DNA from 4 places in the [Clostridium] scindens ATCC 35704 genome. Region 1 is predicted to be linked to each of the others. Evidence: riboswitches for the same ligand, from Rfam matches in the RefSeq annotation. Region 1 holds a riboswitch; each other region holds the start of a gene.

Region 1 (7,777 bases):
GGTGCAGAAGGAATATCAGAACATGCTGCGACGCCTGGGGTCAGAATTCGATATCTTAAGAACCATGCCTTTGGAGGAAATACGCAGCGTGTCGGGATATTTGATATCCGAGGGAATCGGAAGGCTGCGGGATGGAAAGGTAGAGAGGATTCCGGGGTTTGACGGGGAGTATGGGACTATAAAATTATTCGCTCCTTCAGAAATAGAAAATACCAGCGGCCAGATGGACTTCTTCGATCTGCTGGGAGGAAAGAAAGAAGGCGATGGAAAAAGCGCCAAAGCAAAAGACAGGGTAAATGCAGCCATAGAAGATGGAATAACTTCCGCGAAAGCGAAGCAGCCAGAAGAAGACGGCAAGGAGCAAAGCTCAGGCACCAAATTGCCGCTGTCTGACAGGCTCAACCGCGAGCAGGAGAGGGCAGTACGGTCTACAGCCAGGACGGTAGCCGTAATCGCGGGGCCAGGCACGGGAAAGACCAAGACCTTGATCAGCCATATCCTGTATCTGATAGAAAATAGAAAAGTAAAGCCCGGGGAGATTACAGCGGTTACATTTACCAATCAGGCGGCGTCCCAGATGAGGGAGAGGCTCAGGAATGCCCTGGGAAAGAAGAAGCAGATCCATACGATGCAGATCGGAACCTTCCACGCCATCTGCCTGGCATTTCTGAAAGACCAGGGCAGGGAATTTTCTATCTTGGATGAAGAAGGGGCACAGGAGATCGCGCGCGGGCTCATTGAGGAATACCGGCTAAAGGACACGGTGAAGAAGTTCTTATGCAGGGTGTCTGCCTGGAAGGCAGAAGGAGAATTGCCGCAGGAGGACACAGACGCGTTCCTCGCCTATCAGAAATATCTGGAAGACAGGCAGCTTCTTGATTTTGACGACCTTCTGCTGGAGACATTAAAGATGATAGAAGAACCACAGGCTTCTGCGGGATGGGAGAAGCGTTTCTCCTATCTTCTGGCGGATGAGTTCCAGGACATCAATCCTTTGCAGTACCGCTTGCTTAAGGCATGGAATAAAAAAGGCCGCGAGTTGTTCGTGATCGGTGACCCGGATCAGTCCATCTATGGATTCCGAGGGGCAGATGCCAGATGCTTTGACCGGCTTGTCGAGGAACATGAGAGTACAGAGGTGATAAGGCTTGTAGAGAATTACCGTTCCACGCCTCAGATCCTGAATGCCGCTCTCGCAGTGATCTCCCATAATCCCGGAGAAGACAGAAGACTTGCTGCCAACCGGGAGGAAGGCGATAGGGCGCGCTTGGTGACGGCAGAGTCGGGGATGGGGGAAGCCATCTTTATTGTCAAGGAGATCAACCGCCTGGCCGGAGGAATCGGAATGCTGGAAGCCCATGAGTTATCCGGCGCCGTCAGGACAGAAGGCCGAGTCCGGGGATTTGACGAGATTGCCATATTGTACCGAGCCAACCATCAGGCAGATCTGCTGGAGAAATGCCTGAAGAAGGAAGGGATTCCATATATTGTGGCAGGAAGAGGATCATTTCTGCAGGAAGAAAAAGTACGGGGAAGCATCTGCTTCTTCCGTTATCTTGACAATCCCATGGATATCCTGGCGAAGGAGCAGTGCCTTAGACTTCTGTGGAATATGGATGGCAATCTGGCTGCGGAAGAAGTACTGGAAAGGATGGCGGGCAAGTATCGTCCTTTATACCAGAAGAAAAAGCCACAGAAGTTCCTGGAACTGTGGATGGAGGAACTGCAGCTGGAAGATAATGAGGCAGTGAAGAAGCTGGTGGGCATGGGTGTATTTTATAAGGCGATGCCGGAATTCATGTTGGCGGTCCAATTAGGCATAGAAAGCGATATTAAGCGGTGCGGGAACCGGAACTACGCTTCGGGCGCGGTCACCTTGATGACGCTTCACGGCGCGAAGGGACTGGAATTCCCGGTTACCTTTATCTATGGGGCAAGGAAGGGGCTGATTCCCCTGGAAAGTGAAAAAGGGACAACGGATCTGGAAGAGGAACGCAGGCTTCTGTATGTAGGCATGACAAGGGCGATGGAGGAATTGATTCTAACGACGTCAAAAGAGGCATCCGGTTTTCTGGAAGGGATGCCGCCAGAACTGATGGAGAGAGAAACGGCACACAAAAGGAGGGTAGAACAGTGCCATCAGATGAGTTTGTTTGAACTGTAAATGTAACGACTTGGACTATGTTTCACACAGAGAATGGAGGAATTCGTATGAGTGAAGAACAGGTAAAAAGGATGCATGATGGCAAAGGATTCATAGCGGCTCTGGACCAGAGCGGCGGCAGCACGCCAAAGGCCCTTAAAAATTACGGGATCGGCGAAGAACGGTATCAGTCGGAAGAAGAGATGTTTGACATGATCCATCAGAAGCGTACAAGGATTATCTGATTGAAAAGGGCATTCTTCCGATTCTGAAGGTCGATAAAGGACTTGCCGCCGAGGTGGACGGGGTGCGCCTTATGAAGCCAATCAATGGACTGGATGCTCTCCTTGAGCGGGCAAAGGAGCGCCATATATTCGGAACGAAGATGCGTTCCGTCATCAGCAGTTATAATGAGAAGGGAATCCATGAGATTGTCAAGCAGCAGTTCGCCTACGGCATCCAGATAGCAAAGGCGGGATTCGTGCCGATTCTGGAGCCGGAGGTAGACATCCACAGCCAGGAGAAGGGGAAGATCGAGTCGTTCCTGAAAGCAGAGATAGATAGGTATCTGGCCGATCTGGATGATGGCATCCGGATCATGTTCAAACTGACCATTCCCGATGAAGCCGGCCTGTACGACAGCATTGCCTCAGACACCCATGTAGTCCGGGTGGTCGCGCTTTCCGGCGGGTACAGCCGTGAGGAAGCCAATGAGAAGCTTGCGCAGAATCACCATATGATTGCCAGTTTCTCCAGAGCACTGACGGAGGGACTTACTGACTCCCAGACGGATGACGAGTTCAACGAGATGCTGAGGGAATCTATCCAGGCAATCTATGATGCTTCCATGGCATAGGAAAAGCATCTTGCAAGGACAAGGCCTGTATAGTATAATTAACGAAGGAACAACAGGGGTGCTCGCGTAAGCGGGCTGAGAGTAAGCTGTATCGCTTTAACCCATAACCTGATTTGGATAATGCCAACGTAGGGAGATATAGAAGTAAAGTGTAGGATTTTACTGCTGTAATGCTATCTGCGTTACAGCAGTTTTTAGTTTAAAGAATTCCTGCAGAATCTCTTCTGCCAGCATTCATCCATCTGTCATTCAAGAACAAAACGAAAGGGTGGTAAAAGAATGAGAAACTATGCAACACAGATGGAGGCGGCACGAAAAGGAATCGTGACCAAGGAACTGGAGACGGTAGCGAAAAAGGAGCGGATGACGGTGGAGGAACTGATGACTCTGGTAGCGTCCGGGAAAGTGGCAATCTGCGCCAACAAGAATCACGCATGTATCGACCCGGAGGGCGTAGGTTCCATGCTGAAGACCAAAATCAATGTGAACCTGGGCGTTTCCAGAGACTGCAAGGACTACAATGTGGAGATGGAGAAGGTCATGGAGGCAGTCAACATGGGAGCCCATGCGATTATGGACCTGTCTTCCCATGGGGATACGGTACCGTTCAGGCGCAAGCTTACTCATGAGTGTCCGGCTATGATTGGCACGGTACCGGTGTATGATTCCGTCATCCATTACCAGAGGGATCTGGACACACTGACTGCCAGGGATTTTATAGACGTGATCCGGCTGCACGCGCAAGACGGCGTGGATTTTGTGACTTTGCACTGCGGAATCACCAGGAAGACCATCGAGCAGGTGAAGAAGCATAAGCGTAAGATGAACATCGTATCCCGAGGCGGCTCCCTTGTATTTGCGTGGATGTGCATGACCGGGGAAGAGAATCCGTTCTATGAGTATTATGATGAGATCCTGGATATCTGCCGTGAATACGATGTGACCATATCCCTGGGAGACGCCTGCAGGCCCGGATGCCTTGCAGACGCTACGGATGTGTGCCAGATCGAGGAACTGGTGCGGCTGGGAGAACTGACGAAACGCGCGTGGGAAAAGGATGTCCAGGTCATGGTGGAAGGGCCGGGACATATGCCCATGGATCAGATTGCCGCGAATATGAAGGTACAGCAGTCTATCTGCCAGGGCGCCCCCTTCTATGTGCTGGGACCTCTGGTTACGGACATTGCGCCGGGCTATGACCATATCACTTCCGCGATCGGGGGAGCCATCGCCGCCGCTTCCGGCGCTGCATTCCTGTGCTACGTAACGCCGGCGGAGCACCTGGCCCTTCCGAATGTAGAGGATGTAAAGCAGGGGATCATTGCCTCCAAGATTGCGGCCCATGCGGCAGATATCGCAAAAGGCGTACGGGGCGCAAGAGAAATCGATGACCAGATGGCGGACGCGAGAAAAGCTCTTGACTGGGAGGCGCAGTGGGCCTGCTCCATTGACCCGGAGACGGCCAAAAGAATCCGGGAAGAGCGCAAGCCGGAGCACGAGGATACCTGTTCTATGTGCGGAAAGTTCTGTGCGGTGCGCAGCATGAATAAGGCGCTGGCAGGAGAACATATAGACATTTTGTAAGATATATGGATTCTGCCAAGGGGGACATGTGGTAAATGACTGTTCATTCGGGAGTGAAGATGTTATACTAAGGACTATAATCCACGGGAAAAATATCGTCATTAGAGCAGGAGGTATCATATGGGAGAATTATCAAAACTGCCGAATATCGGGCCCAAGGTAGAGGAACAGCTTCAGGAAGTAGGAATCACGACTTATGAGCAGTTGAAAGAGATGGGGAGCCAGCAGGCGTGGCTTAAGATCAAGGCGATTGATGATTCCGCCTGCATGCACCGCCTGCTCGCGCTGGAAGGCGCAATTCAAGGCATCAGAAAAAGCGAATTGTCTGTAGAGAAGAGAGCGGAACTAAAGGAGTTCTATAATGCCGCCAACTTGACGTTCCGATCGAAAAAAGATAGTATGTAATCAGCAAAGATAAAAACACAACGTATGCTTATGCATACAGTCCGGTTGGTAGTCCGGGCGCGGCACTGTGCTATTTGCGCGGGCTGTCAGTAACCTTCCTCCTTAGGTCGTCCATTCTTTTGCTTATGTTTTCATTAAGGAGGAAAAGAACATGGACAAAGTATTGGTAACACTGACGGTATTTTTTGAAGATCCTTTTTGGGTCGGCGTGGTGGAGAGGATCGCAGAAGGAAGTCTTTCGGCTTCGAAGATTACATTCGGAGCAGAGCCGAAGGATTATGAGGTCTGGGATATCCTGCTACGCGGTTATGACAGGTTACGCTTTAGTCCGGCTGTTGAAACGGCTGTAAAAGAGGCGAAAGTGAATCCAAAGCGCAGGCAGAAAGAGGCCCGCAGGCAGACGGAGGCCGCCGGGATCGGAACAAAATCCCAGCAGGCGCTGAAATTACAGCTGGAAGAGAGGAAGACGGAGCGTAAAAGCAGAAGCCGGGAGAAAAGAGAGGCGGAGCAGCTGCGCAAGTTTGAATTGAGGCAGCAGAAGAAAAAGGAGAAGCACAGGGGCCACTAGGCTCCCGTGCTTTTGCTGGTCAGAAGTACCAAAGGAGACGAAAAATGCTCATTATCATATCACCGGCAAAGAAAATGAATGTCAATACAGATGTATTCCCCTGCCAGGAACTCCCGGCTTTCCTTGACAAGACCCAGGAATTGTTAGATTATATGCAGTCATTGGATTATAGTCAATGCAAGACGATCTGGAAATGCAATGACAAGATCGCGGAACTGAATTACCGGCGTTTTAGCAAGATGGATTTGGAAAAATCGTTGACGCCAGCCATCCTGTCTTACGAAGGCATCCAGTATCAGTATATGGCTCCGGCGGTTATGGAGGAAGAAGCATTTGCCTATCTTCAGGAGCACCTTCGCATATTATCCGGATTCTATGGAATCTTAAAGCCGTTTGACGGCGTCGTGCCCTATCGGCTGGAGATGCAGGCCAAGATGGGGAATCATAGACAGCGCCCTTCGCTTGGCTCGCTGTATGAATTCTGGGGCAGCGCATTGGCAGATGCGTTATTTGAAGAGGATCAATTCATTCTGAATCTTGCCTCAAAGGAATACAGCAAATGCATATCCAGATATCTGCGGCAGGATATCCGGTTTATTACCTGTGTCTTCGCAGAGGTGATCGGTGATAAGGTGGTTGAGAAGGGAACACTGGCGAAGATGGCCCGTGGAGAGATGGTCCGCTATCTGGCAAAGAACCAAGTAGAAGACATGGAAGGAATCAAGGGCTTCAACCGGCTGGGTTACCATTTTTCACAGGAATATTCTGATGTGGATACGCTGGTATTTATCTTGAAACAAGACAGAGATGCCGAGGCGCATTAAAAAGGAACTAGGCGGCATACGGATATGATAAACAGCAAGCAGGACATGCAGCGTCCACGCTGAAGTATTGGCTTCTGCCCTCTGATTCCGCGAATCCGATCAGATTGTCGATGGGCATGATATCTGCCTACGGCTCGTCAGTATGCGTTCAGTCCAAAGATTCATAGATGGCGTCAAGCCCTGTGATCCCATACTCGTTCAAGAGGCTTCGGATGCCATCCTGGATCTCGGCCCGGGAGTAGTCGGCTGCAGTCAGGAAATCATCCGAGTATTCATTGATGTGGGAATAGAAGGCAAGGCCCAGCATCAGATATTCCTTATCCTCAGGGTCAAGATCTTCGTACATCATATTTTCCGCGCTGTTGATCTTTCCGGCATCTGCAAGGGCGATGAGACGGGCAAAATGATCATTGCCGGTCATATTCCCTGTGAAATTAGCAAAGTCATACTGAAACTGCTGCCTGCCGGTGATCAGCTGCATCAGGAACCGTACGACATCCTGAATCATACGCATAATATAATCTTGCTCAAAATCCATAGAATCACCTCAATCCTTGCTTATTCATCTTCATCTTCATATTCCTGATCCAGCTTCGCCTGCCTTTTCTTCGTATATTCCCCGATAGCCGCAAGGGTCGCGAACATCAGGATAAATATAGAGATTGCAAAGATCAGGGCTGCATAGCCAGCGTGCGGGATGTCCCGGTATATAAGGGAAGCCAGGAACATCAGGCCGAATATGAGGGTTCCTATCAAGCTTGACAGCAGATAGTTCTTAAGACCGGGCTTAGAGCTATAGTTCCATAATCCTCTCTTCATACATCCGGCCAGGATTGTGACGCAGCCTGCCAGAAAGGCGACATTTTCCCCGATCAACGCTCTAAAAGGTACTTGGAAAAATAATGTTTTAGCCGAAATATCGGCCGCAAGGGCAAAGAACAGCACGTAGAAGCCTGCCCGTTCTATTTTTAATAATTCTAATTCCTGTCGTTCATCAACTATTTTCTTCATATTCATCCTCCTCCCAGAATAGGTCGTCTAATGTTACATGCAGAACCTTGCAGATGGCAATGCATAATTTTAATGATGGATTGAATTTCCCCGCCTCTATCATGCCGATTGTCTGACGCGTTACGTCTACTTTGGCGGCAAGCATCTCTTGGGACATATCGAGGCTTAGGCGGGCCATCTTCATTTTTTTATTCTTCATCCTTTCCCATGCCTCCTCTTGACTATAGAATAATCGGTTCCTTAAAGAATGTCAATTATATTTTACATATTGGTGAATATATTTTGCAATAGTACATTAAGGAAAAAAGAGGTATAATAGAAATTAATCTACTTAAGAAAGAAGGAAAATATTATGAAGAAGAGAAGGCTGGCCGCATGGCTGATGG
Region 2 (7,777 bases), 760 kb from region 1:
GCATGAACAGGCGGTACGCCGTCACCACCTGCAAGAGCTGGGGCTCGTGCACATCCATAGGGTTAATCTTATCATTATTGATGATCGGACGCAGGCGGGGACAGGAGAATGCGATCTCCGCATGCGGATATTTCCGCTGCAGCAAGTAGGCATGCATTCCTGTGGCATATGCGTCTTTGCGGAAGTCATCCAGCCCTAAGAGAGCCGCAAATCCCACGCCCCGCATGCCGCCTTTGAGGGCCCTTTCCTGGGCGTTCAGGCGGTAAGGGAATATCCGCTTATGTCCGGCCAGATGAAGCGTCTCGTACTTTTCCGAATTATAGGTTTCCTGGAACACGGTGACATAGTCCGCGCCGCATTCGTGCAGATAGGCATATTCATCCGAATTCATCGGATACACTTCAAGCCCGATGACCTTGAAATATTTACGGGCAATCCGGCAGGCCTTGCCGATATATTCCACGGTAGACTTGCTCCTGCTCTCGCCGGTAAGAATGAGAATTTCCTGCAGGCCCGTCTTGGCAATCTCCTGCATTTCCTTGTCGATCTCTTCCTCGTTCAACTGTGCCCGGTTAATCTTGTTGTGGCAGTTAAATCCGCAGTATATACAGAAGTTCTCACAGTAATTGGCTATGTAGATGGGCGTGAACATATAGACGCCATTGCCAAAATGCTTCCTGGTCTCGATTCTGGCACGCTGCGCCATCTCCTCCAAAAGCGGCAGCGCCGCAGGGGACAGAAGCGCCGCAAAATCCTCCGGCGTACGGTTGTCATGCTCCAACGCCCGGCGTATGTCCTTTTCCGTATATATCGTATAATCATAGGCATTCATCGATTCGATCACCTGCGCCTGCACCTCTGACTCCAGGACTTCCATCCCCGGCAGATAGGCCATATGGTCGATACGGTTCTTTTTCTGCCATTCCTTGATATCGCTGTTTAAAATGCTTTCGTTCACATGATTGTCTGTACTCATAACTGCCTCCTAATCCTGCAAAAATCCTGTCAATGGGGAAGAAGCGCTGGCGCCTTTGTCCATAACTCTTCCCATGCCTGACAGATATGCCGTCCTTCCGGCCTCAATTGCTTTCTTGAATGCTTCCGCCATAGCCGGTATATCCCCAGCTGTGGCAATCGCCGTGTTGGCCATCACGGCAGCCGCCCCCATCTCCATCGCCTCGCAGGCCTGGGAAGGCCTGCCGATTCCGGCGTCCACGATGATGGGCAGGTCGATCTCATCGATCAGTATCTGAATGAATTCTTTCGTGCAGATTCCCTTGTTGGAGCCAATCGGCGCGCCAAGCGGCATAATGCAGGCAGCTCCTGCGTTTGCCATGTCCCTGGCGGCATTCAAGTCCGGGTACATGTAAGGCATTACTACGAACCCTTCTTTTGCCAGAATCTCGGTAGCCTTTATGGTCTCATAGTTATCCGGCAGAAGGTATTTGGAATCATGGATCACCTCCACCTTCACGAAGTCGCCGCAGCCTAATTCTCTGGACAGGCGGGCAATGCGCACCGCCTCCTCGGCATTCCTTGCCCCCGACGTATTGGGCAGAAGCGTCACGCCCTTTGGGATATAGTCCAGGATGTTTGCCATCCCCCCTTCATTGGCGCGGCGAAGAGCCAGCGTGATAATCTGCGCGCCCGCTTTTTCGACTGCCGCCTGGATCAGTTCCAGGGAATACTTCCCGGAGCCTAAGATAAACCTTGATTCAAATGTATGTCCTCCAAGTACAAATGCATCGTTTGCTATATGTTCCATGTCTGTCTCCTCCTACTAAGTTTCTTGATTGATAATATATTCCGTGATCAGGTTGGCCTCGTGGGCCGCGCAGATGGCCACCCGCGGAGCCATAAGCCCCCGATCCCCGCCTGCTTCCGAGGTCTCGTCCCCACACAGGTAAAATCGGCTTCCCACCTTTCTGGTATGGATCTCATTGCTGGCCCCATATCCTGCCATCCCGGAAGCCGCCACCAGAAGTTTCCCCGGATAATGCTCCAGGATCCCATTAACCAGCATGGCTTTCGCCTCCGGGTCGTCAAAGGCCTCGCAGACAATCTTGTCTTCGGCAAATAAGGAAGCAAGATTCTCCCGGGATACTTTGACGCGATCTGTTATGATCTCCAGATAAGGATTGATCTGTTCCAGTTCCTCCTTCAGCGCATCCGTCTTATACATACCGATATGGCGCATAAAGTATTGCTGCCGATTCAGGTTGGTGATGTCTACCCGGTCGAAATCAATCAGGTGGATATGCCCAACCCCGATTCTCGCAAGGGAAAACGCCACATTCGACCCCAGTCCTCCAAGACCCGCAATCGCCACTCTTGCACGCTCCAGCCTTTCCTGGACCGTCTGCGTGTGACGCTTAGTCAGCGCCTTCCTGATCTCTTCTTTGGTCAGTCTCTTTTCCTCCATCTCCTAGCCCCCTCCTACAAAACTTACGACTTCCAGGCTGTCCTCATCCTCAAGGTACGTATCCGACAGCCGGTTCTTCGGGACTATTTCCCCGTTCTTTTCCACCGCCACACGCGTGATGGAATACCCCATCTCTTCCAACAGCTGTAAGACCGACATGCCGGGCCTGTATTCTCTTTCGGTTCCGTTCACTTTTACCATCATCCACCCTCCTTCCAAAATTCAAGTCTTGCTGCAACAGCGCTCTCTCCATTGCGGCAAAAAAGAGTTCATGAAAGAAATACACCCGCGGTGGTGCACCCCTTCATGAACTCTCATTCACTCACATTGGTATTGCTATATCATTTTCTTTGCAAATGAACAAAGAAGCGGAACTTCCTATGATACGAAAAAGCGGAAAATGCCAAGGCACCTTCCGCAAACAATTCACATCCGTCCCTACGTTGGCATTATCCAAATCAGGTATATGGGTCGAAGTTCGCAACTTCCTCTCAGCCTATCCATAGGCTCCCCTGTTCAATTTACGCTATTAAATATACCGTATCCTTCACGATTTGTCAAGATGCGGCGGCAGCCTCTTACAGGATTTCCGCCACCGCGGCTTCATAGCGGTCCAGCCGCTCTGCCTTCCGAATCTTCTTAAGCTGCTTTTCACAGCCCGGAAAATGATGTCCCAGATAGCACCAGAGTTCCTTCATCTTAAACAGCACATTCTTATCTCCCATGCTGATCCTTTGGTAATCTTCATAGATCTGGTCATGGAACCTTCGAATCCTGTCCCAATCCGCCGGCTCTTCGCCTGCCAGTTCCCCTGCCAGCCCGGGATTCACAAGGATTCCTCGTCCCATCATGTAGGTCTTTACCTCCGGGAATCTCTCCTTTATCCTGTCCCTATCCGTCACCGAAAATATGTCTCCGTTATAGCAGAGCGGATTCCTGCTTTCTCTCACCGCTTCCGCAAATACTTCCAAATTCGGCGTATTCTTATAAAAGTCCTGCTGCAGGCGGGGATGGATGATCAATTCTTCTACCGGGTACTGGTTGTAGATTTCCAGCAGCCTTCCAAACTCATCCGGGCTATGCTTCCCGATTCTGGTCTTGATGGATATCCTGACTTGAGTCCCACTGTAGATTTCATCCAGAAACCGGTCCAGTTCATCGGGCATGGCAAGGAATCCGGATCCCCTGTTTTTGGATACTACCGTCTTGGAAGGACAGCCCAGGTTTAGATTGACTTCCTCGTATCCATAATCTTCTAGTTTCTTGACGGTCTGCAAGAACCCTTTGGCATCATTGGTCAGGATCTGAGGAACCAGCCTCATCCCTTCATTATTCTCCGGCAGGATATCATTTAATTCCCTTGTATTGAATCCCCGCTTTGTGTGGGGCACCAGAAACGGCGTAAAATATTTATTCATAGGATGGAAGCAGGCGTGATACGCCCGCCTGTAAATGTGCGTGGTAATGCCCTCCAGCGGGGCGAGATAGTATCGGTTCATCTTCCTTCATTGTCCTTTCTCTTATGCGTGCCCCTATATCATACCACAACTTTTACATTTTACCTACCTGGCAGCCGAAAAATCCCTGGTCAGAAGAGAATCGTCTGTCACCAGATCCTCCACCGTCTCAAACCCTAATTCCTTCAGGACCTTCCGTACATAAGGATTCTCAAGCGGGGTCTTAAAAGGCGCCTCCTGCCCGTATTCATCTACAAATTTTGTTCCCTCTTCCTTGTGAAGGATCGCTTTCGGGCCTCCTACGCATCCTCCGATACAGCCCATCCCTTCAAAGAAATTGGCATCCGTCTCCTTATTCTGGATCCGTTTGATCATTGCCATACATTCCTTGGTGCCATTGGCCTGCTCAGCATGAACGGCTATGCTCCGGTCGGGTCTTAACTGTTCCACCATCTCCGACACTGCCTGGCTGACCCCGCCGGTTCTTGCATAAAGCCGCCCGGCCTTGGAAGCGTGTTCCTTCTGGTCATCTTCCAGTTCTTCCGGATGAATATCAGCTGCTTCGAAGATGTCCTTCACTTCCTGGAATGTCAGCACATAATCCACCGCGTCAGCGATATCCGGTTCCCGGGCCTCCTTCTTTTTCGCCAGGCAAGGCCCTGCAAATACGGTCACCGCATCCGGATACATCCTCTTAATCATACGCCCGCACGCCACCATAGGCGATACGGCTCCCGGGACATGGGGCATCAGTTCATGGTAGATATTGCGGATCATGGAGATCCACACCGGACAGCAGCAGCTGGTCAGCTGATAATCCCCTTTCTCCTTCACGTGGCTGTCAAACTCTAAGGCTTCTTTCAAAGTCAGGATATCCGCAAAGAGCGCCACCTCTACCATTCCTGTAAATCCAAGGGCCTTGAACGCGCTGCGCAGCTTCCCTGGCGTTACCGCCTCATCAAACTGCCCCAGAAATGCAGGCGCTACCATCATATAGGCCGGTCCTTTGGCCTCCCGGACTGCCTTCATGGCAGGTAGTACATCCTTGCTGGCAGTCAGTTTTTCTTCTTTGCAGGCATCCATGCACACGCCGCAGCCTGTGCAAAGCGAGGGATTGATCCGCAGTTTTCCGTCTTCTCCTTCTTCGATGGCATCAAAGATGCAGCTTCTCTGGCAGGCACGCTCATAGGCACATTCCTCGCACTCGACAGAAGGTATGACCGGGGCATAATTCTTTGGATGGAGCAGGCAGTCCAGATGCAGCGGATTATATTCCGATGGAAGCGGCTCCTTAAGAGATATCTTCCGGCTAAGAACATCCTTATATAATTCTTCAAATGTCTTCATTATTCTTCCTCTTTCCTCAATAAACGTCTTTATTGACATTATTGACCAAAAGAGGCATTTTTAAGCCAGGTAATTCACTGCAATAATAGAAATGCCAAGAACGGACAGCACGACTCCTGTCGCACGGTTCAAGATGATCGGGCTCGTCTTATTCGCAAACTTGGCGGCCACCCTTGCCCATAAAAATGTAGACAGGATGCAGAAAGCCATACACCACCAGTCCGGCGCCCCGCCGATGGCAAAGTGGCTCACCGCTCCGGTAAATGCCGTAAACGTCATGATAAACACGCTGGTCCCTACCGCAGTCTTCAGTTCATATCCTAGCACGCTGGTGAGAATCAGAAGCATCATCATGCCGCCGCCCGCTCCTACAAATCCGCAGATGAATCCGATCAGCATGCCGCAGAATATGGACTGTATAAACCGCTTCTTCGGGCTGACAGCCTCCATAGACTCCTTTGTCGTCATGACGGGCCTTACAATGAACTTGATTCCCAGAAGCAGCGTCATGAACACGGAGAAGCCGCCCATGGCATGGCTTGGGACCAGGCTGGATATATAACTCCCCACCAGGGTGAAGCACAGCACGGAAATCATCATGACGATTCCATTTTTGATATCCAGATTCTTATGCTTCCCATAAGTATAAGCGCTGACCGCGCTGGCTAAAACGTCGCTTGACAGGGCGATTCCCACAGCCTCATAGGCGGGGATATGCAAGAAGGTAATCAGCATCGGGCTTATCACCGCCGCCGCGCTCATTCCGGCAAATCCGGTCCCCAGGCCTGCCCCGATCCCTGCGATAAAACATACAATAAATTTCGTAAGCATTCTATAATTCCTCCTTCAGCGCATTCTGCATATTCTTCCGCATTCTTTCGAAGTAATCCTCCATCCGGCTTACATCTTCCGGATTAAAATCCCGGAAAACCGTCTGAAAAAACTTCTTCTGGGCCTGCTGCCCTTCTGCCACCATCTGGATGGATGCCGAAGACAGTTTCAGATGCGCCGTCTTCTGGTTGCCCGGATAATATTCCTTTTGCACCAGATCCCGCCTCTCTAAATCCTTGAGCGACATGGATACATGGGATTTGGTGAGCCGCCGGCGCTCGATGATATCCTTGGCAGTATCATAGCCCGGGTTGTTGGCCAGAAACAAAAGGATGTCCAGTTCCATACGGGTCAACTGGTATTTTTTGCAGACCGGCTCCAATGACTGGTCATAGATTTTTTTAAACAGGGATAATCCATCCCACAAATCAAAAAGCATTTTCTCGCCTCCATATTTAGTTCTATTTTGAACCATATGGCTATCCTAGCAAGAAAATGCTTTTGCGTCAATATGACTGTCTGACTGTTTATTTAATTTTTAGAAATGCCTTTTACTACTGGATATCCAGCACCTTGTAGTCCTGATCTTCCACCGCCTTCTTCAGCACATCGTCTGCCAGTTCTCCATTCAGCCTTACGACCGCGGTTCCTTCCTCATGGCTTACCGCTGCTTCCTCCACCTGCTCAAGGGCCTCCAGGCATTTCTTTACTCTTGCCTCGCAGTGTCCGCACATCATTCCTTCAATCTTCATGGTTTTTTCCATCGTTGTCTCCTCCTCTTTCTTTTTGGTTTTTATTTTTTTATCTTTGCTTGCATCACGCATCTTGAACCAGTTCAGGCGCAGCGCATTGGTGACCACGCAGAAACTGGACAGGCTCATGGCCGCAGCCCCGAACATAGGGTTCAGCTTCCATCCAAGCAGCGGGTACCACACGCCGGCCGCCAAGGGTATTCCTATCACATTATAGAAGAATGCCCAGAATAGATTCTCATGGATATTGCGAAGGGTCGCCCGGCTGAGCCGTATGGCTGCCGGCACGTCGCTGAGCCTGCTCTTCATCAGCACCACATCCGCGGCGTCAATGGCGATATCCGTGCCTGCGCCTATGGCGATGCCAATATCCGCCCTAGTAAGAGCCGGGGCATCATTGATTCCATCCCCCACCATGGCAACCTTTCCTTTTCTTTTCAATGATCGGATCACGCTTTCCTTTCCGTCCGGAAGCACGCCTGCGATCACCTCATCAACACCGGCCTGCCGTCTGATAGCCTTTGCCGTGCGTTCGTTGTCGCCGGTCAGCATGACTACGTGGATTCCCATATTCTGCAAATCTTTGATCGCCTGCGGGCTATCCTCCTTGATGACATCCGCGACAGCGATGATTCCTGCCAGTTCTCCGTTCCTGCTAAAGAACAGCGGCGTCTTTCCATCTTCTGAAAGACGTTCTGCATTCTGCCTCATCTCTTCTGTCACCGATGCTTTATCACCGATAAACTTAAGATTTCCTCCGGCCAGCACATCCTCGCCCATCCGACCGGTAAGTCCATTTCCGGGAACCGCATGGAATTCCGCCACCTCATGCCCATCGGAAAGACCTTTTTCTCTCGCCAGCGCCAAGATCGCATGGGCCAGCGGATGCTCGCTCTTACTCTCCAGTCCGTAGGCCATCCGAAGCAATTCATCTTCTGTAATCCCAGATGCCGGAATCATATCCGTTA
Region 3 (7,777 bases), 770 kb from region 1:
AGATTCCTTTCGCGTCTCTCCCCGGTACTTTGATATCCCTGGGATTGGAAGCGCCACAGCAGAGGATGACTCTGTCATATTCTCGAAGGAGCGTGGATGCCTTCCGTTCTTTGCCTACATTGCACCCTGTCACAAATTCGATTCCTTCCTCTTCCAGTATCGATATTTTCCGGTCGATCACCTGTTTCTCCAGCTTCATATTGGGAATGCCATACCGAAGGAGTCCACCCGGCTTATCCTCCCGCTCGAACACCGTGACGCTGTGCCCTCTCCGATTCAGCATGTCCGCAGCAGCCAGCCCGGAAGGGCCAGAGCCAATGACAGCCACTTTTTTACCGGTACGCACCTTCACCGGACGCGCTGACGCATACCCTTTTTCATATGCATTTTCAATGATCCCATATTCATTTGCCTTTGTCGTGACTGCATCCCCGTTCAGGCTGCAGGTACAGGCCGCCTCGCATAAGGCCGGACACACGCGGGAGGTGAATTCCGGGAAGTTGTTGGTCTTTTTCAACCGGTAGTATGCCTCTTCCCAGTTGCCATGATAGATCAAGTCGTTCCATTCCGGCACCAGATTATGGAGAGGACATCCGCTTGCCATTCCCATGATCATCTGCCCGGACTGGCAAAACGGAACGCCGCAGGACATGCATCTTGCCCCTTGCAGTTCCTGCTCTTCCTTTGCCAGCGGCGTATAGAATTCGTTGAAATGCCGAATTCTTTCTCTTGGCGCTTCCGCTGCCTTATCCTGTCTTTCATAATCCATGAATCCTGTTGCTTTTCCCACTTTCCTGCGCCTCCTATCTTCCGCCTTTAATTGCATAAAATGCCTCAATCTTTGCCTGCTCGCTGCTCATGCCCTGCTCTTCCATCTGAAGGATGGTGGTGAGCATACGCTCATAGTCAACCGGAATGATCTTCTTAAACTTTGGCAGATATCCGGTAAAATGATTGAGGATCTCTTTCCCGATCTGGGAATTGGTATAGGATACATGCTCCTCAATCATGCCTTTCAGTTCATTTACATCGAATTTGGATGTCACATGCTCGATATTTACCAGCTGCTTATTCACATTCCTGTACAGGCTGTTGTCCAGATCCAGTACGTACGCCACGCCGCCGCTCATTCCTGCCGCAAAGTTCTTACCGGTCTTTCCAAGAACCGCCACGCGTCCACCCGTCATATACTCGCATCCATGATCTCCTACGCCTTCCACTACGGCCGTCGCGCCTGAGTTTCGCACTGCAAAACGTTCCCCTGCGACTCCGTTGATGAATGCTTTTCCGCTTGTCGCTCCATAGAGCGCCACATTTCCTATTATAATGTTCTCATCATGCTTATATTTTGCGCTGCGTGGCGGATATACGACAAGTTTGCCGCCGGAAAGTCCCTTTCCAAAATAATCATTGCTGTCGCCAATCAGTTCCAGTGTCAGTCCCTGAGGAATGAACGCGCCAAAAGACTGGCCTCCGGCACCACTGCATTTTACCACGTAACTGTCCTCCGGCAGTCCTTCCGGATACTTCCTGGTAATCTCAGATCCAAAAATGGTTCCAAATGTCCGGTTTGTATTGGTAACATCCACTTCTATGCTTCTCTTTTGCTTCTTTTCCAGAGATGGCAGCAATTCCTTGACCAATACCTTCTCATCCAGCGTTTTCTCCAGTTCAAAGTCATACCTCTTCTTTGGGTTAAATGTAACCGGCGTCTTCGTTCCTTCATATGGATTATACAGAATCTGCTTAAGATCCAGCGTGGCCGCCCTGTCGGAGGTGGCGTCTTCCCTGACTTTCAGAAGATCGGTGCGTCCAACCAGTTCATCCACGGTACGCACTCCCAGCCTCGCCATATATTCTCTCAGATTCTGGGCGATGAAGCGCATAAAGTTCACGACATATTCCGGCTTGCCTGTGAATCGTTTCCGCAGCTGCGGATTCTGGGTGGCAACCCCCACCGGGCAAGTATCCAGGTTGCAGACCCGCATCATGACGCATCCCATCGTTACCAGAGGCGCTGTGGCGAAGCCGAATTCCTCCGCCCCAAGGATCGCGGCAATAGCCACATCCCGGCCGCTCATCAGCTTGCCGTCCGTCTCGATCCGCACCCGCTCCCGAAGGCCATTCTGGATCAGCGTCTGATGCGTCTCGGCCAGGCCCAGTTCCCACGGAAGGCCAGCGTTATGGATGGAACTTCTTGGGGCCGCCCCGGTACCGCCGTCATAGCCTGAGATCAGGATCAGTCCCGCGCCTGCTTTGGCTACTCCTGCGGCAACCGTGCCGACGCCTGCCTCCGACACCAGTTTTACCGAGATCCTTGCGTCTTTATTGGCGTTCTTACAGTCATAAATTAACTGGGCCAGATCTTCGATGGAGTAAATGTCATGGTGAGGCGGCGGGGAGATCAGGCTTACTCCTGGCGTAGAATGACGGGTTTTTGCAATCCATGGATATACTTTGCCTCCCGGCAAGTGTCCGCCTTCCCCCGGCTTGGCTCCTTGCGCCATCTTAATCTGTATTTCCCTGGCGCTGACCAGATATCTGGACGTCACGCCAAATCGGCCGGAAGCTACCTGCTTGATCGCCGAGCATCTGTTTGTATCCAGACGTTCAATCTCCTCGCCGCCTTCGCCGCTGTTGGATTTGCCGTGCAGCTGGTTCATGGCGATGGCCAGCGTCTCATGGGCTTCCTTGGAGATGGAGCCATAGGACATGGCTCCTGTCTTAAACCTGGTGACAATCGAATCCACGCTCTCCACTTCGTCTACGGGAATCCCCTTCTTCGGATACTTGAATTCCAGCTGGCCACGCAGATTGATGTGCGCGCCTTCCTCATTCACCATATCCGTATATTTCTTGAACATTTCATAATCGCCGCGTCTGGCGGACTGCTGCAGCATGTGGATGGTCTGCGGATTGTAAAGATGCTTTTCTCCGCCGCTTTTGGACTTATGCTGCCCGATGCTGTTCAAGGTCAGATCCACTTCCAGCCCCAGCGGGTCAAATGCCTGCGAATGGCGCGCCACATAGTCCTGGGCAATCTCTTCGATTCCGATGCCGCCGATACGGCTTACGGTATCGGTAAAATATTTATCTATAAACGCTTCCTTCAGGCCGATCGCCTCAAATATTTTTGCTCCTTGATAAGATTGGATAGTGGATATTCCCATCTTGGACGCAACCTTTACAATTCCGGAAAGCACCGCATGGTTATAATCATCCACGGCCGCATAGTAGTCCTTCTGAAGCATATCCGTATCAATCAGCTGCCGGATCGACTCATGGGCAAGATAGGGATTGATCGCACAAGCGCCGTAGCCCAAAAGGGTTGCAAAATGATGCACTTCCCTTGGCTCTCCCGTCTCCAGAATAATTGCGACGGAAGTCCTCTTTTTCGTCCTCACCAGGTGCTGCTGTAATCCCGACAATGCCAGCAAGGACGGCATGGCTACATGATATTCATCCACGCCCCGGTCCGAGAGGATCAGGATATTGGCGCCTTCGCGGATTGCCCGGTCTACCTCGATGAACAAGTAGTCGATCGCTTTCTCCAGGCTAGAATTCTTGTAATAGATAATGGGAATCTCCGCTATCTGGAATCCGTCTGCCTTCATACTCTTGATCTTTAGAAGATCCGTGCTGGTAAGAATCGGATTCTCCACCTTCAGCATCCTGCAGTTTTCAGCCCTCTCTTCCAACAGGTTGCCATCCGCGCCGATATAGACGGTGGTGGAAGTCACTACTTCCTCCCGGATCGCGTCAATGGGAGGATTGGTCACCTGCGCGAACAACTGCTTGAAGTACCCGAACAGATTCTGATGCTTGTCCGAGAGCACCGCCAGAGGGGCATCGATTCCCATGGCTGCCGTCCCTTCCACTCCATTTTTCGCCATGTTCATGATGGATGTCTTCACTTCCTCGTAGGAATAGCCGAAGGCTTTTTGGAGGCGCTTGCATTCTTCCGGCGTATAGGACGGGACCTTCTGGTTTGGAATCTTAAGGCTGCTAAGTTCTGTCAGGTTGCTGTCAAGCCATTCTCCGTAAGGCTGACGGCTCGCGTATCTCTCCTTCAGTTCTTCATCGTCGATCACCTTTCCCTGCACGGTATCTACAAGCAGCATCTTTCCAGGATGCAGGCGCTCTTTTACGACGATCTTGCCCGGGTCAATATCAAGCACACCCACCTCGGAAGACAAGATCAGTGTGTCATCATCCGTGATATAATATCTGGAAGGACGAAGGCCATTCCTGTCAAGGACGGCTCCCATGCAGTCCCCGTCGCAGAAAAGAATAGACGCGGGCCCGTCCCACGGCTCCATCATGGTGGCGTAGTATTGATAGAAATCCTTCTTCTCCTGGGACATATTCTTCGTATTGGCCCAAGGTTCAGGAATCGCGATCATGACGGCAAGCGGCAGGTCCATCCCGCTCATCACCATGAATTCAATGGCATTATCCAGCATGGCAGAGTCAGATCCTGCGATATTGATGGCCGGCAGCACCTTGTGAAGCTCGCCCTTCAGGTATTCTGACTCCATGTTCTCTTCCCTTGCCCGCATCTTGTCCGCATTGCCGCGAATCGTATTGATCTCTCCGTTATGTACGATAAACCGGTTCGGATGCGCCCTTTCCCAACTGGGGTTCGTATTGGTGCTGAACCTGGAATGCACGAGAGCTATCGCGGACTCGTAGTCCGCATCCTGCAGGTCTTCGAAGAACGAACGCAGCTGGCCTACCAGGAACATTCCCTTGTAGGCAATCGTGCGGCTTGACAGGGATGCCACATAAGTGTCATCGCTGCTCTGCTCAAATACCCGCCGGATCACATACAGCCGCCTGTCAAAATCCAGGCCTTTCTCCACCTTTTTCGGGCGCTCGATGAATCCCTGCATAATGCAGGGCATACATTCCCGCGCACGGCTTCCCAGGACCTCCGCCTTAACCGGCACTTCCCTCCAGCCCAGGAAATTCATGCCTTCCTTTTTTACGATTACTTCGAAAATCTTCTTCGCCTGATTTCTCTTCAGCTCATCCTGAGGGAAGAAAAACATCCCGACTCCGTAATCTCTCTGTGAACTTAAAAGGATGCCGAGAGGCTTGCAGACTTTGGAGAAAAACTTGTGGGATATCTGTAATAAGATTCCAACTCCGTCACCTGTCTTACCTTCGGCATCCTTGCCAGCTCTATGTTCTAAGTTTTCTACAATCTTTAATGCATTTGCCACAGTACTATGACTTTTTTGCCCTTTAATGTTGACGATTGCACCGATTCCGCAGTTATCATGTTCAAACCCGGGACGGTACAAGCCACATTGACCGCTTGCGCTCTGTCCGCTCATATATTCAGTCCTTTCATTTAATTTTTTATTACTATACTACATTTTCCCCGGCTTGTAAACCGTAACTTTTCTCAAATTGTCAGATAATCAGACTATTTATTTCATGAAAGCAAAGAATCTGGCAGTTTATACGGCTGCCAGATTCTCATGTTCTTCGGATTTCCCCGGGATATCTGGTTTCTCTTCTATTCTCTGGATGAACACAAACATGGTGGCGGCTATGGACGCGCACGCAACCGTTACGATTCCGATACGCAGAACATCTTCTGCCAGCCATTCCAGCAGTTTGTACTTCGTCGCCAGCACTGATAATAGATTCATAGACATATGCGCCAGAATCGGCGCCTTTACCGAGCCATACTTCTCATACAGATAAGCCAGCATCATTCCAATTACAAACCCGTATATCATCTGGACGATATTATTATGAATCCATCCAAATACGAATGCCGACAGCAGCGCTGCCTGCATGAATCCTCCATTTTCCCTAAAACGCTTAAAAAGCAGCCCGCGAAATACCAGTTCTTCACTGATGGGCACGATGATTGCCAATACCGCGATCTGCAAAGCCAGCGGCGCGGAATACATTCCTTCCAGCGTCTCTGTATAAGTTTCGCTGGCCGCCGAGAAATTCCCTATAGTAATCAGGTTATTCAGCCCCAGGCACATAGCAGCGGCAATGACAATGACTGCGAAATATTTCCAGATAGGCGCCTTTTTATTGGGGTGGAATCCCATTGCCTTCTCTTTTGCCCTGTCTTTATGGAACAGGAATGCCATAACCGGTATCACGATCAGAGCCCGCACTCCATTGATCGGAGTAGAATAGGCATTCATCTGCTTGACGACAGCATTCATGATAGAAGCCCCGTCCTTTTCCATCAGTTCCATCGTCTGGCTGAGGCTGCTTCCTTGATTCAATTCATTGCCATAATGGCTTACTATATACACAGAAGTCAAAGCATACTCTGCAATCATGCTTACGAGTATCCCGATCACCAGCCATATTACGACCGGCCCCCACAGGTGCCACAGCCGCTTGCCATAACTTTCCGGCTTCATAGGTGGCACCTGGCCGCCCTGACCCTGTCTGTTCTGTTGTTGTTCCATACGCTTCCTCACTTTCATCTATCAATACCTTCTCTATTCTACTTCTCATTCCCCTAACTTGCAATAAAAAAAGTATAAACTTTCTCTCCTACTTGACAATTTCCGGCATGACTCCTATCATAAGACCCATATGGGGCGCTGATATGGCTGAGATGCGCGAAGACGCGCAGACCCTTGAACTTGATCCGGGTAATGCTGGCGTAAGGAAGGAGAATATAATATGTCAAAATCAAATATCACAAAAAGCGGCGCAACACACGCCGCAACGAAGAAACTCGTTTTTTCTGCTATGGGAATCGCTCTTGCAATGGTAACATCCTACATCAAAGTATGGGAAATGCCAATGGGCGGCTCTATCACTTTGATGTCCATGCTGTTTATCTGTCTGATCGGCTACTGGTTCGGCCCCAAATATGGTCTGCTGGCTGGCGCCGCCTATGGCCTGCTTCAATTCATCGTTGATCCCTATATGCTGACCATCCCCCAGGTAATCCTGGATTATCCCCTGGCTTTCGGCGCTCTTGGCCTGTCAGGCTTTTTCAGCAATCGAAAATACGGCCTACAGGTTGGATACTTTGCAGGCGTTCTTGGAAGGTTCCTCTGCTCGACCTTGTCCGGCGTTATCTTCTTCGCCTCATTTGCTCCAAAAGGCATGAATCCCTGGGCATATTCCGCGATGTACCAGGGCGGATATCTGGGCGCTGAGGCAGTCATCACCTTGGTGATCATCTCCATTCCCCCGGTTGCAAAGGCGTTGAAGCAGGTTGGTGTAGGAATTCGGTAAGTTGGTGGTACGCCCGGGAGGGAGGGGGTGCGATTCCTCCCTCCCGGGCTACCGGCAATTTACTGGCAATTCTGCGGTGAGTGCCGGCGTTTCTGTACGCTTTACGCAGGGGGCATCTATAAAGGCGTTATATGGGGTTTACCAGAATGATTTCATTGTATTGGCAAAAGAAAAGGCCCTTCAAGGGCCTTTTTCATGGTAAAGATGATACTTCCTTAAATCATTTTTTGCGTCATTACCGCCTGCACCTCGCGGGATTGCCAGCGAAGTACCGGGCGGCTTGGAGGCGGGCACTACTTCCCTAAAATCACAACTTAATCTTCACCACATCTACATCCAGATCCCACAAAAACTTATCCAGATCCTTAAAAGACAAAAATACCGTGGCCGTATTTTCCAACGGATGGATACCCAGACTCTTGCATCTGCTTAAGTCTTTGTCGATAAAGAACTCTACTGCATGGTCGGTATCGTTCATGAGGCCAAAGGGAGACACGCTGCCCTGCTTAAGGCCCAGATATTTTTCCAGGCGGTCTTCTGAAGC
Region 4 (7,777 bases), 200 kb from region 1:
GATGGAGAGGCTTGGCCCATTCACTTCCACGCTTGAATAATCGTCAGGCAGCGTAACCTTTCCTTTCTGGTCGATATAGCGGATACCATCCGCCGCTCCCAGATATCCCCAGGATGCAATTCCTTTGTAATAGAATCCGTAACGCTCTTCATCCCACTGCCTTACTACATCCTGGACATTAATATTCCCCGCCATTTGAAAGAGTATCTCCATATCATTGTCCGGATCGTATTCTTTCTGCTCGCTCTTATCGACTCCCGTCCAGTCTTGAGTGTGTATCAGCATCCGCTTGTCTGTCTGCGGCTCGTAGGATACCAGATACGTAGTCCTGAGCTTATAGTCCATATCGTATCCATAGATGAAGGCATAGATGCTTTCAATCTCTCCATCCTTCTTAAATATAATATCCACATTCTCGGTCATAAGGTGAGGCATCAGTTCTACTTTCGTTTGCACCCTATCCATAATTCCTGAAAGCCCGGTTTTGTAGAAGTTCTTTTCCTTAAGCCTTACCTTTTTGTCTGTCTTTGCCTCCTGAATCTTCCAGGCCAGCTTTCCATTGAGATTCACCATGCACCTTCCTACGGCAAAGGTGCCGCATGCTGTTACGAATATCCAGAATGCTGCAATCACGATGCGCAGCTTTATGCCCCGGACGCGCCTGGCATGCTTTTTCAGCAGACTCTCCTGGGCCTCTGTCATATCCTGCCTGGGAATTGGCAGAAAACGCCGCCCTTCCAGGATAAGGATATAATAATGCCTGCTTTCCTTTACCCGCTTTACTTCCCGCCAGTGGATGTCAGCCTTCTTGCGGTAGGACATGTCCACCACGACGATACCCTCTTCCGACAGTTCCAGGAGCTCCCCGCCAAGGATCACCCGGCGTCTTGCCGCAATATAGACAGCGGCTGCCCCTTCCAGGATAAACAGCAATATTCCGAATGAATAGATGGACAGCCATAAAAGATTCCTTTTCAGCATTCCGATATAGGCTAACTGGTACATGGTCTGCCATGCTTCCAGATACAAGAATATCAGCACCGGGTTGGCCAGCCTGATGAATAACCGGTCTTTGATCAGAAGCCACAGATATCTACTGTCTGACACACGGTACACGCTCCTGTCTTCTCTGTCTCTGCCTGCTGCCGCCGGGCGGCCACCTGTCAGTTCTTCAACGGATACCCGAAGAATCTCCGCCAGACGTATGATATTCTCCGTGCTGGGGCTTGACAGATCCTTCTCCCACTTGGAGACCGCCTGCCGGCTTACGCCCACCAGAGTCGCAATGTCTTCCTGTGAAAAATTCTGGCTCTTTCTCCTGGATGCGATATTTTTTCCTAGCGACATCCTGCTCACCTCCATGTAACAAGCATAACAGAATAGGCGGTTGCAATCTACCAACTATTTGTCAACTATTGGTTGCAACCGCCTATTTTCTACTATTTTTCATTAGGAACTATTTTTTCTGCTTCAGAATCCTGCTTACGATCAGGCACAGAAGAATGGTGATTACCATATCCGGAAGTGTATTGCCTACCGGCATATCTATGTGCATCAGAATCCTGTATATAGCAAATCCCACAATCCATACCAGCAGGTTGGGGATATTGGCCCGATCTTTGCTGCTGTCCCTTTTCAAAAGGAAGAAGTCCGCGATCTGGATGGCGATCATCGGCGCGAACACAGAGCCTATCAAATACAGGAAGTCCGTGATATTGTCCATCGGATACACGATAGCCGCAATCGTTCCGATCACCGTCACAATGACAGCCACATGCTTTCCGTTCCACCTGGCGATGATAGATTCGCTGGATATTCCGGCGGAATATGCATCCAGAAAGGTTGTGGTGACCGTGGAGAACACGATGATCAGAAGGCCTGCAATGCCAAGTCCCGCCTTCAGCATAATCTGGGCAATATCATACTCTCCCGTATAGATCGCGGCCCCCATTCCAATCACGTACATCCAACAGCTGACAAGCCCATATACGATAGCGCTTGCCGCCGTCGCCTTTACAGGCTCCCTGGCCTCCCTGGTGTAATCGCCGATTAGCGGAAGCCAGGATAGGGGCATGGCAACAGACAGTTCCACTGCCGCTCCGAAGGTCATGCTGTCATCGGCGGCCATGCCTATGGCACCACTGTCAAAGAAGATCACCTTGCACAGAATCAGCGTCAGAATAAAGAGCGCTGTCATGGCAAAGGCATTGACTTTCCCAAGATTGGTGATCCCAATCATGATCCAGAGAATGATCAGAATGCCGATGACGAGGCACCATACCCATCTGCCGGTACGGACCACGCCGTTCGCCGCCAGCGCTCCATCGTAGATCATGATGGCCGTCCAGCCCACCAGCTGCAATACATTCAGAACAGAGAACAGAAGGCTTCCTTTCTGGCCGAAGCTCATCTTCACGGTCTCCATGGCGCTTCGTCTGGCCTTGCCTCCGATCACGCCCGCCAGAAACAGCATGACACATCCAATGATATGGCCAAGGACGATAGCCGCCAGTCCTCTTTTAAATCCCAGCGGCGCAAGATAGGTACCCGTAAGAATCTCCGCAATTGATACCCCTGCGCCAAACCAGATCAGTCCATTTTCAAATATAGAGGTACGCTTTTCTTCCATTTCCTAGCACGCCTCCCCTTTGTTTGAATCAGGAGCAATTCTCTCTTCCTTCTCCCGGATAAACTCTCCCGTCAGGGCAAATCCGTGATCCATCGGGCCGCTTCCTCGTCCCAGGTCAAGCATCGCGCCCAGCGCGCCGGATATATACGCCTTGGCACGTTCTACAGAGGTGTCAAGGTCAAATCCTTTCGCCAGATTCGAGGCGATGGCGCTTGAAAGCGTGCAGCCTGTGCCGTGAGTATTCGGGTTATCTATGCGCCTGCCATTGAACCATTTATAAGAATCTTCCCGGTACAGAAGGTCATTGGCATCATTGATCTGATGGCCTCCTTTTAGAAGGACCGCGCAGGAATAGGTCCTGCTGATGGCTCCCGCCGCAGCCACCATGTCTTTCTGCGTCTCAATTGCCAGGCCGGACAGCACTTCTGCCTCCGGTATATTGGGCGTCAGCACGCTTGCCATCGGAAGCAGGCATTCTTTCAACGTCTCAATCGCCTCGTCACTGATCAGCCTGGAACCGCTGGTGGCAACCATGACCGGATCCACGACAATCTTGTCTGCCTTGTATGCTTTTAACTTTTCCGTGATGATGCGGATCAGAGGGCTTGCCGATACCATTCCGATCTTAACCGCGTCCGGGTAGATATCCGTAAAAATATCATCTAACTGTTCTGCTAAAAATTCTGGAGTCACCTCCATAATGCCTGTCACGCCGGTAGTATTCTGCGCAGTCAAAGCTGTGATCGCGCTCATGGCGTATACGCCATTTGCGATCATCGTCTTGATATCTGCCTGGATGCCGGCGCCTCCGCTGGAATCGCTCCCAGCAATTGTTAATGCTGTTCTCATCTGTATATATCCTCCTCATAAAATCCTGCATTAATTTTATCAAGCGACAGAAGGTGGTGCCCCCAATCTACCGCCGGTCTAAGCATCACCTGGATGCATATTCCCAAAATGTCTGAAAATCGGTCAAATCCTCAAGATAAATATCCGAGTGCTTTCGGATCTCCTCCTGCTTCGATTCGCTGAATCTATCGTATATGCCTACCGTCTTGAAACCGGCATTGTCCGCCGTCTCGATGGCATGAAGCACATCTTCGAACACATAGGTCTCCCGGGGCTCTGTCCCCAGATACCTGCCGGCCGCAAAGTAGATATCCGGTCTGCTCTTGCCTGCGCCTACCTGGGAGCAGGTAAAAATCTTCTGAAAATATTGATTCACATTCAGTCTTTTAAATGCCGCTTCAATATGCTCCAGTTCGCTGGATGTTGCCACCGCCATGGGAATATCTTTTCTTGACAATTTCCCCAAAAAGTCGGCTGCCCCCTTCTTTAGAGGGGCCTCATAAAAGTAGTAGTCTCTTACCGTATCCCCTACTCCTTCGATAATCTGGCTTACGCTAAGTTTCAGGTCATACCTGGCCTTCATGTAGGCAGCCCCTTCCTGAAGACTCATGGGAAATAATAGTTTCCCCAAATCTTCCTGGGCCTGGATGCCAAGCCCTTTCAGATACCTGGCTCCCGCATCTTCCCAGATTGCCATGGAATCAAGAAGCGTCCCGTCTACGTCAAATATCGCGCCTCTTATCATGCGGTTACCATCTTCTCTGTCAGGCCTCTTAATTCCCTGGCCGCTTCTTCTATATCATCCTTTGCAAAAATCGCGCTGATAACGGCAATGCCGCAGATCCCGCTGCCGGAAAGTTCCAGAATATTCTCCTTGCTGATCCCGCCGATAGCAATGACTGGTATCTTTACCGCCTTGCAGATGGCTTTCAGCGTATCGTGGCTAACTTCCAGAGCATCTGCTTTCGAGCCGGTCGGGAACACCGCGCCAACTCCCAGATAATCGGCTCCATTTTGCTCTGCCATCACCGCCTGCTCTACCGTCTGGGCGGAGACGCCGATTATCTTGTCCGGACCCAGCTTTGCCCGCACATCCCCGGCCTCCATATCACTCTGCCCAACATGCACGCCATCCGCATCTACTGCCAGGGCGATCTCCACATTGTCATTGATGACGAATGGAACCTGATAGCGTCTGCACAGTTCTTTGATTTCTTTGGCTTCTTCCAGAAAATGCTCCTCATCCAGTTCCTTCTCCCTTAACTGGATGAAGGTGGCGCCTCCTTTTAGCGCTTCCTCCACCTGGCTGTATAGCGTCCTGCCGTTCAGCCAATGCCTGTCCGTCACAGCGTATAATAATAGGTCTTTCTTATCGCACTTCATATTTTGCTCCTTTATCCAAAGTCTCCATATCCATATGGTATATCGCGTCGATGATCCGGTTCCGGTACGCGGAATTGCCATCTCCTTCCTGCATTAAGTTCCATCCGATCTCTCCTGCAAGTCCCATTGCGCAGACCGCGGCAGCCGCAGCCTTTAACTTCTGGTCGGGATTGGCCACTAGAAAAGCAGTCATCAGCCCCGAGAGCTGGCAGCCGGTGCCGGTAATCTTCCCCATCTCCGGACGGCCATTGCGGATCACATAACACTCCTGTCCGTCGCTGACCAGATCGATGGCTCCCGTAATTGCCGCGATGGATCCGGATGTCTTCGCAAACTCCTTGGCAAACACAACGGCTTCGTCCAGATTTTCCTCTGTCACTGCATCCGCCACATCGGCATCCACGCCTTTGGTGGTGCCGCTTCCAAGAGCCAGCGTCTTGATTTCCGAGATATTGCCTCGGATGACGTCCAGATGAAGTTCCTCCATCAGTTTTACAGCCGTATTGGTGCGAAGCGCGCTGGCGCCTGCCCCTACAGGGTCAAGAAGCACCACATGGCCCAATTCATTGGCCTTATGGCCAGCCACGAACATGCCTTCTATCGTTCTTTTATTCAATGTGCCGATATTAATATTCAATCCGCCGCAGATGGCAGTAATATCCTGAACATCCTCCGGCTCATCGGACATGATCGGGCTTCCCCCGCAGGCAAGCAGCACATTTGCGACATCATTGACCGTCACATAATTGGTAATATTATGTACCAGCGGCATCGTCTTTCTTACATTGTCTAAACACTTTCCCAGCATTTCCTATTTCCTCCTTTTGCGCATGAAAAACGGATATGCCGCCTTCGGCATATCCGTCTGATTACATACGTTATGTCCCTACGTTGGCATTATCCAAATCAGGTTTATGGGTCAAGGCAATATCAGCCTACTCTCAGCCTGCTCCATATCTGCAAGCTCCCCGTTGTTCTGTTTTATACAACGTTAATTATACTACTTTCCAGTTTCTTTGCAACCTTTTTCCACAATTTTACCTTCCGCAATTTGTTGTATGGTTAATCAACTAGATCAAACCAATTTATTATACAACTAAATATTTTTTAGACGATAATTTATGTATGCTCATAATTGGCTGTGCATCTCTACCAGTTAACTGAATAACTGCCTATAAATTTCCACGCACAGGATTGTGCCGGAGGTGTACAGCATTTCCGGGTGAATCGCGTTTTGGGTCTTCCTTGGCACCCTTCTCCAATTAATATTTTCTTAGGGTATCATTGGAATCATCCGTAGTCTTCTCTATCTTCTTGACCACCACGTAATATCCATTGTCGCCATTGGTCTTAACCTTTACGCGGTCTCCCGCCTTTCGACCTTTGATGGCCTTCCCCAGCGGGGATTCTATGCTGATCAGGCCCTGTAGGGAATTGCCGCGCACGCTGGTGACAAGACGGTAGGTCTCTGTCTCATCATCGTCCTCGAAATATACTTCTACCGTATTATTAATCCCTACTTCATCTTCCCCGGAATCATCCGAGATGATTCTGGCGTTCTTGAGCATCCGCTCCAGATAGCGTATCCTGCTTTCGTTGCGGTTTTTATCCTGCTTCGCTGCCTTGTATTCAAAGTTCTCGCTTAAGTCTCCCTGTGCCCGAGCCTCTTTTACCGCTTCCAGTTCCCTCTTGCGGACCACCAGCTTCCGGTATTCAATCTCTTCCTTTATCTTCTTGACGTCACTTCGCGTTAACTGCTCTCCCATGCGATATCCTCCTCCCGATCAATTTTACGCACCAGTTGTGTAGGTTTGACACGTAACATTTTTCAATTTTACACGTAACACTTTTCAACTTTGTTACGTGCTCATTTTACCTTCCCAAGCATTCGTTTGTCCAGCATTTTTAGCAGGATGAGTCCTGCCAGTGCCAGACAACACTGGGTAACGCCGGCGCTGTCCATACTCCATCAAGCCCCCAGGTCTTTGGGAAGATGAATACCATGCAGAGTGAAAGAAACATTTAATTAAGAAGTAAAAATAGTGTCTTCGACACTTCAACTCCCCTGCCCCTCAATCATGAGGGATAGGGGTTTCTTTTTGCTTCATTTTGCTTCATAATGGTCTTATGAATATCTTACAAAAAATTTTTATCGAACATTATGAAGAAATGATTTATCTTCAACATCCTCGTGATGCTATTGTTGAGAATGTAGAAAAAATGATTCATTGTGGCGATCCATCTTATGGTGGCGCCATGTATATTTGTCCCAATTGTGGTAATTTCAAATTTACTGCTTTTCGTTGTCATTCTCGCTTCTGTCCAACTTGTGGTAACATGTATTCCATTGACAGAACTACTGCTATGTCTTTTAAGATTATTGATGTACAACATCGGCATTGTGTTTTTACCATTGATGATTCTTTGCGGCCTTTTTTTCTTAAAGACCGTTCTCTTCTTAACTGCCTTTTTTCGGCAGTCAACAGCGTGATTTCTCGTATGTTCCATAAAGAAAATAAATCTGAATTATTTACTCCTGGATTTATTTGCGTCCTTCATACCTTTGGCAGAGATTTAAAATGGAATCCTCACATTCACTGCCTTGTTTCTGAAGGTGGTGTTGGTAATACTCTTTCCTGGCGACACTTCAAACATTTTAACTATCATTTTTTACGTGATGCGTTCCAAACTGCTCTTTTAAATGAACTCCATCAAAAAATAGGTCCAGCTTTCAAAAAAGTAAAATCTGCTATCTATGCAAAAGATAAAAATGGTTTTTATGTTCGCGCCATGCCTAACAAGTGTAATCCTTCTCAGGTTATCAAATATATCGGTCGTTATCTTGGCAGACCTGTTATTGCTACTTCTCGCATTGATTCTTACGATGGTGATTTTGTCACCTTCCATTACAACCGT

What was found. Region 1 has a riboswitch for thiamine pyrophosphate ahead of thiC (phosphomethylpyrimidine synthase ThiC). Riboswitches for the same ligand answer to the same signal wherever they lie in the genome.
Region 2: it holds a riboswitch for thiamine pyrophosphate, as region 1 does, so the genes downstream of both, thiS (sulfur carrier protein ThiS) here and thiC (phosphomethylpyrimidine synthase ThiC) in region 1, are expected to answer to the same signal.
Region 3: it holds a riboswitch for thiamine pyrophosphate, as region 1 does, so the genes downstream of both, thiT (energy-coupled thiamine transporter ThiT) here and thiC (phosphomethylpyrimidine synthase ThiC) in region 1, are expected to answer to the same signal.
Region 4: it holds a riboswitch for thiamine pyrophosphate, as region 1 does, so the genes downstream of both, thiM (hydroxyethylthiazole kinase) here and thiC (phosphomethylpyrimidine synthase ThiC) in region 1, are expected to answer to the same signal.

Annotation. Positions count from the first base shown of each region.
Region 1 is NZ_CP036170.1:1,874,643-1,882,419, forward strand. It holds gene HDCHBGLK_RS09560 (UvrD-helicase domain-containing protein) at 1-2,164, shown strand, start outside; partial or broken gene HDCHBGLK_RS09565 (fructose bisphosphate aldolase) at 2,212-2,999, shown strand; TPP riboswitch at 3,044-3,151, shown strand; gene thiC (phosphomethylpyrimidine synthase ThiC) at 3,279-4,583, shown strand; gene HDCHBGLK_RS09575 (TfoX/Sxy family protein) at 4,704-4,988, shown strand; gene HDCHBGLK_RS09580 (YjdF family protein) at 5,140-5,556, shown strand; gene yaaA (peroxide stress protein YaaA) at 5,601-6,380, shown strand; gene HDCHBGLK_RS09590 (DUF6483 family protein) at 6,529-6,918, opposite strand; gene HDCHBGLK_RS09595 (DUF6773 family protein) at 6,939-7,391, opposite strand; gene HDCHBGLK_RS09600 (helix-turn-helix transcriptional regulator) at 7,375-7,590, opposite strand; gene HDCHBGLK_RS09605 (ABC transporter substrate-binding protein) at 7,744-7,777, shown strand, end outside.
Region 2 is NZ_CP036170.1:2,633,170-2,640,946, reverse strand. It holds gene thiH (2-iminoacetate synthase ThiH) at 1-976, opposite strand, end outside; gene HDCHBGLK_RS13655 (thiazole synthase) at 986-1,765, opposite strand; gene thiF (sulfur carrier protein ThiS adenylyltransferase ThiF) at 1,781-2,422, opposite strand; gene thiS (sulfur carrier protein ThiS) at 2,426-2,623, opposite strand; TPP riboswitch at 2,840-2,946, opposite strand; gene HDCHBGLK_RS13640 (tRNA dihydrouridine synthase) at 3,001-3,921, opposite strand; gene HDCHBGLK_RS13635 ([Fe-Fe] hydrogenase large subunit C-terminal domain-containing protein) at 3,985-5,226, opposite strand; gene HDCHBGLK_RS13630 (sulfite exporter TauE/SafE family protein) at 5,287-6,057, opposite strand; gene HDCHBGLK_RS13625 (MarR family winged helix-turn-helix transcriptional regulator) at 6,059-6,496, opposite strand; gene HDCHBGLK_RS13620 (heavy metal translocating P-type ATPase) at 6,612-7,777, opposite strand, start outside.
Region 3 is NZ_CP036170.1:2,642,719-2,650,495, reverse strand. It holds gene HDCHBGLK_RS13695 (glutamate synthase subunit beta) at 1-790, opposite strand, end outside; gene gltB (glutamate synthase large subunit) at 804-5,339, opposite strand; gene HDCHBGLK_RS13685 (CPBP family intramembrane glutamic endopeptidase) at 5,466-6,467, opposite strand; TPP riboswitch at 6,571-6,673, shown strand; gene thiT (energy-coupled thiamine transporter ThiT) at 6,670-7,233, shown strand; gene HDCHBGLK_RS13675 (prolyl-tRNA synthetase associated domain-containing protein) at 7,541-7,777, opposite strand, start outside.
Region 4 is NZ_CP036170.1:2,076,121-2,083,897, reverse strand. It holds gene HDCHBGLK_RS10755 (helix-turn-helix domain-containing protein) at 1-1,347, opposite strand, end outside; gene cytX (putative hydroxymethylpyrimidine transporter CytX) at 1,457-2,629, opposite strand; gene thiD (bifunctional hydroxymethylpyrimidine kinase/phosphomethylpyrimidine kinase) at 2,633-3,478, opposite strand; gene HDCHBGLK_RS10740 (HAD family hydrolase) at 3,564-4,223, opposite strand; gene thiE (thiamine phosphate synthase) at 4,220-4,861, opposite strand; gene thiM (hydroxyethylthiazole kinase) at 4,848-5,669, opposite strand; TPP riboswitch at 5,727-5,842, opposite strand; gene greA (transcription elongation factor GreA) at 6,124-6,627, opposite strand; gene HDCHBGLK_RS10720 (IS91 family transposase) at 6,989-7,777, shown strand, end outside.